DNA from 2 places in the Nocardioides pymetrozini genome. Region 2 is predicted to be linked to the other one. Evidence: predicted binding sites of a transcription regulator. Region 2 holds the regulator's gene; the other holds the start of a gene.
The links. The regulator LexA, encoded in region 2, represses DNA repair genes until DNA is damaged. The targets are predictions, from matches to a motif close to TCGAACANNTGTTCGA.
Positions count from the first base shown of each region.

Region 1: the regulator LexA is predicted to act here: its motif matches at 1,200-1,215, upstream of ACJ5H2_RS07240 (DUF222 domain-containing protein).

Region 1 covers NZ_CP175556.1:1,487,396-1,489,589, reverse strand. Annotated here, with positions in the region: gene ACJ5H2_RS07245 (DUF222 domain-containing protein) at 1-599, opposite strand, end outside; gene ACJ5H2_RS07240 (DUF222 domain-containing protein) at 563-985, opposite strand; gene ACJ5H2_RS07235 (SMI1/KNR4 family protein) at 1,253-2,194, shown strand, end outside.
Region 2 covers NZ_CP175556.1:842,783-844,976, forward strand. Annotated here, with positions in the region: gene ACJ5H2_RS04105 (MXAN_6640 family putative metalloprotease) at 1-347, opposite strand, end outside; gene lexA (transcriptional repressor LexA) at 416-1,174, opposite strand; gene ACJ5H2_RS04115 (LysM peptidoglycan-binding domain-containing protein) at 1,469-1,840, shown strand; gene ACJ5H2_RS04120 (hypothetical protein) at 1,958-2,194, opposite strand, start outside.

The sequences.
Region 1 (2,194 bases), 640 kb from region 2:
AGTCGCAGCGCTCGGCGCTGCGCCTTCGAGAACAGCCGCATCCGACGGCCGAGGTCGAGCACCTCCCCCTTCCCACCCAGCACCGCGGGGATGATGTGCGCCTGGCAGGCCAGCCGCCGTGCCTCCCCGGCCGAGATCGCGCCCTCGCCGTCGCCTGCGATCACGCCCGCGGTGGCCAGGTCGGACAGGATCTCGGCAAGACCCAGCGTCACGATCACCGTCGTGGCGTCACCGCCGTGTTCGGGGAGCCGGTCGGGGTCAAGCAGCTCGAGGAGGGCTTCGAACGCGTGCGCGTAGGCGCGGTGCTGCGGCACCCGCTCGCTCCCGGGGGAGTCGTGGCCCCGATGCCGTGGCGACGTGAAGGCCTGGAGGTAGTGCTCGAGTCGCTCGGCCACCGGGGTCGGCAGCGTCCCCCAGATCCGCGTCCGACCGTCGCCGAGATCGCGCAAGCGCAGGGACGCCTTCTCGCGCGCCCGCCGCTCCTCGTCGGCCAGCCGACGCCCTTCCTCCGCCTCGGCGACCTCGGGCGCGACGACCTCCAGGATCCGGCGCCCCAGCCTCCTCAGCTCTCGCGGGGGATGTGCGGCGGCGTACTCCACCAGCGTCCGCTCCGCCTCGACGGCCAGCTCCGGTCCGAGCTCGGGGGCAGGTCCTCGACGGCATCGACGATGACCCGCGCCTGTGCCACGGCGACGACCCCGTCCCGCATCCCGGCCGCGACCCACGGCCGCCGCTCCAGTGCCCTGGCCAGGTGGAGGTCCGCTCGCGTGGCCCGCGGATCCGCCTGCGTGGCATGAGCCAGCCACGCCGCGACGTCCCGCGCGCCGTGCTCGGCCGCGACGTCGTCGCAGGCCGCCAGCACGCGCGCCTTCAGCTCCGCGACCTGGGCCTCGGCCCGCGCGAGCTCGACCAGTGCCCGCTCCTTCTCGGAGGTCGAGAGGAACACCGGCTGGGAGTCGGCGACCCCCGCCACCACCTCGCGCACGCGCGTAGCGCACGCCACCACCGGATGGGGCGGCACGAGGACGGCGGTCGACATCGGTGCTCCAGCAGACGGGCGGGACGGGCGGGGTCTCGCCCTCCAGGAGGAGCCCGACGGCTCAGCGGTCGTGACGACCCTGTCCTGCAGCGCTGCGCCTCAGGTCCCCGGGACCACTCGAAGCATCCCGCCGTACGGCCTGCAGCCATCCTACACGACGTCGAACAGATGTTCGATATCTCGTGCACACCCCTGTCGGCCCATACTGCTGCGGTGACCGACCTCGCCGCGCTCCTGCGCCAGTGGAGCGAGACCCAGCTCGCCGCGCTCGGCACGCACGAGCGCCTGAACGAGGAGGCCGCGCGCTCGGGGAGCCTGCTTCGTGCACCGGCCACGACGGCCGACGTCGTCGCCGCCGAGCAGCGGCTCGGCACGCGCTTCCCGCCGTCGTTCCGCGCCTTCCTGCTGCTCTCGGACGGCGCGTACGGCGACACGATGGGGCCGGTGACCGACAACCCGCCGGGCGAGTCGATGGGCTTCCTGCCGGCGGCCGAGCTCCGGTGGTACCGGGACGTCGAGCCGGAGCTCGTTGCGATGTGGGTGCGCACCCAAGACGAGATCGACGAGGCGAACGGCGGTCCCGACCTCACCCCTGTTCACGAGTACGGCGAGGTGCGGGATCACCGGCCGGTCCGCGACGCGCTGCTCATCGCGCGCGGCTTCGACGCCAACTGCTCACTCCTCGTGCCCGTCGGGGGGCCGGGACCCGGCGAGGAGTGGGAGGTCTGGGACCACTACAAGGAGGGCGCCAGCCGCTGGTCGTCCTTCCGCGCCTTCCTGGTCGACGCCGTCGAGGAACAGGTCGGCGTCGAAGCCGACGAGGGCACGACGCGTCACCTGCTGGCCGCAACGCAGGCGGGAGACGTGCGGGCATCGATCGTCCTGGGCCGGGTCCGCTCCCCCGAGGCCGCGCCTGCATTGATGGCGGCCGCGCGCGACGGAATCGCGACGACGAGCGTCCTCCAGGCGCTCGCCCGCATCGGCGGCCCCGAGGTGGTCGCCTTCCTCGTCGGTCTCGACCTTCCGGACTGGGAGGAGCGTCAGCGACAGCACGCCCTGGCGACCATCGGCACCCCCGCCGCCCTGGACCATCTCGCGGCCGTCGGCGGGTGCTACGAGCTGGCACGGGTGGGTGACCCGCGGGGCACGGAGATC
Region 2 (2,194 bases):
GCGGCGTCGTCCTGGAGCGTCTTGGGAAGGTCGTCCCGGGTGACGGCGAGGTCGCGCAGCGCCATGGTCAGGTCGGCGCCCTCCGCGGGCACCGCGGAGGCGTCCGGCGCGGTCGGGGAGGCTGCGGGCTCGAGGATCTCCTGGACCGTCTCGAGCGCCTGCTCGGCCTCATCCTGGGCCGGGTCCTGGGCCGGGTCGGCGTCGTCGGCGAGCGCCGCCGGGACCATCGGCGCTGCGGGCGCGACGGGGTCCGCCTGGGCGACGGAGCCGAGCGCCGGCACCATCAGCAGCGCGAGGACGAGCGAGAACAGCAGCCCAATGAAGGGGAAGTGGCTGCGACGAGGCATCGGGACCGGCCTTCGGTACGGCGACAGGACGGTCCCGACCCTATGTCACGGGGGCGACGAATGGCGCCTCACACCCGCCGCAGGACCGCCGTCACCTTGCCGAGGATCGTGGCGTTGGTGCCGTCGATCGGCTCGAACGCCGGGTTGTGGGGGAGCAGCCAGACCCGTCCGTCCTTGCGCTGGAAGGTCTTGACCGTGGCCTCGCCGTCGATCATCGCGGCCACGATCTCGCCGTTCTCGGCGGTCGGCTGCTGGCGGATGACGACGTAGTCGCCGTCGCAGATCGCCGCCTCGATCATCGACTCGCCGCTGACCTCGAGCAGGAACAGCTGGCCGTCGCCGACGAGCTGGCGCGGCAGCGGGAAGACGTCCTCCACGCGCTCCTCGGCGAGGATCGGGCCGCCCGCGGCGATCCGGCCGACGACGGGCACGTGGGCCGGCACCGGCGCGGCGTCGCCGATCCCCGTCTCGTCGTACGCCGGGCGGTCGGGGTCCTCGACGGTGCCGAGGGCGCGACGCGCGGCCATCACCTCGGGCAGGAAGACCTCGAGCGCGCGTGGCCGGTTGGGGTCGCGCTTGAGATATCCCTTCTCCTCCAGCGTCCGCAGCTGGTGGGCGACGCTGGAGGTGCTGGTGAGCCCCACCGCCTGGCCGATCTCGCGCATGCTCGGCGGGTAGCCCCGCTTCTCGATGCTGTCCTTGATGTGGGCCAGGACCCGCTGCTGGCGGGGGGTGAGCCCGCTCGCGTCGGCCGGGCCGTCGGGCAGCTCGGCGACGCTGCTCGCCTGCTGCGCGCCCTTGCGCTCGGTGCCCTTGCGCTCAGCCATCAGATGCCCTCCAGATCGGGTGCCGGGTGGTGCGGCCCGCACCAGCGGGCCCGGTGCCGACGCTAACCGAAGCGGACTGCCGGTTTCAAACACCTGTTCGAACCGCGTGTCGCGACACGCGGTCGAACGCGTATTCGAACCGGTGCTGGATTTCTTCGAACACCTGATCTAGTCTCGTACACATGTTCGATCGAACGCCTGATCGAACCCCTTCCGTCGGACCCCCTGCGTAGACAGTCCCCGTTCAGCCGGAGCCCGTCCGCCAGGACCCGTCCACTTCCCCCGGAGGTCACCATGAGCACGATCACCCTCGCCCCCCGCGTTGCCCCCGCCCGTCCCACGAGCGCGTCCCGCCCCGCCTCTCGCGGCCAGGTCCGGCTGACCCGGCGCGGCCGCGCGGTGGTCTTCGGCCTGGCCCTGGTCGTCGTCGCGCTCGCCGCGGTCTGGCTGGCCGCGGGCTCGGCCGCGACCCGCGACTCCGGAGGTGCGGCCCAGATCGACGTGGTGACCGTCGCGCCCGGGGACACGCTGTGGGCGATCGCGAGCGAGGCCGCGGCGGACACCGGCGACAGCGTGCGCGACATGATGCAGGCCATCCAGCAGCTCAACACGCTCGACGGCAGCGTCGTCTACGTGGGCCAGGAGCTGCGCGTCCCGACCAGCTAGGTCGACCGACTTCTCCGCTGCCTCGACCCCAGCGGAGATGGGCCGCCAAGGCCTTGGGGAAAGCCGAGGGGCGGGATCCGACCGAACCGGATCCCGCCCCTCGCGCCGTGCCGGCCCTCAGCGGGCGGCGCGCTTGCCGCCCTTGGGGGCGGCGGGGTCGCGCTTCGGGCGCGGCGGGGGAGCGTGGCTCAGGCCGAGCGCGCGCGAGAGGCGCACCGCCAGCATGAACGCGAGGAAGAGGCAGAGCATGCCGCCGACGGACGCCACCGCCAGCAGTGCCCAGGCACCGGTCTTGCCGTCGTGGCGCGCGGTCGCGCCGAAGTCGATGGCCGCGATCACCAGGTATCCCCAGGC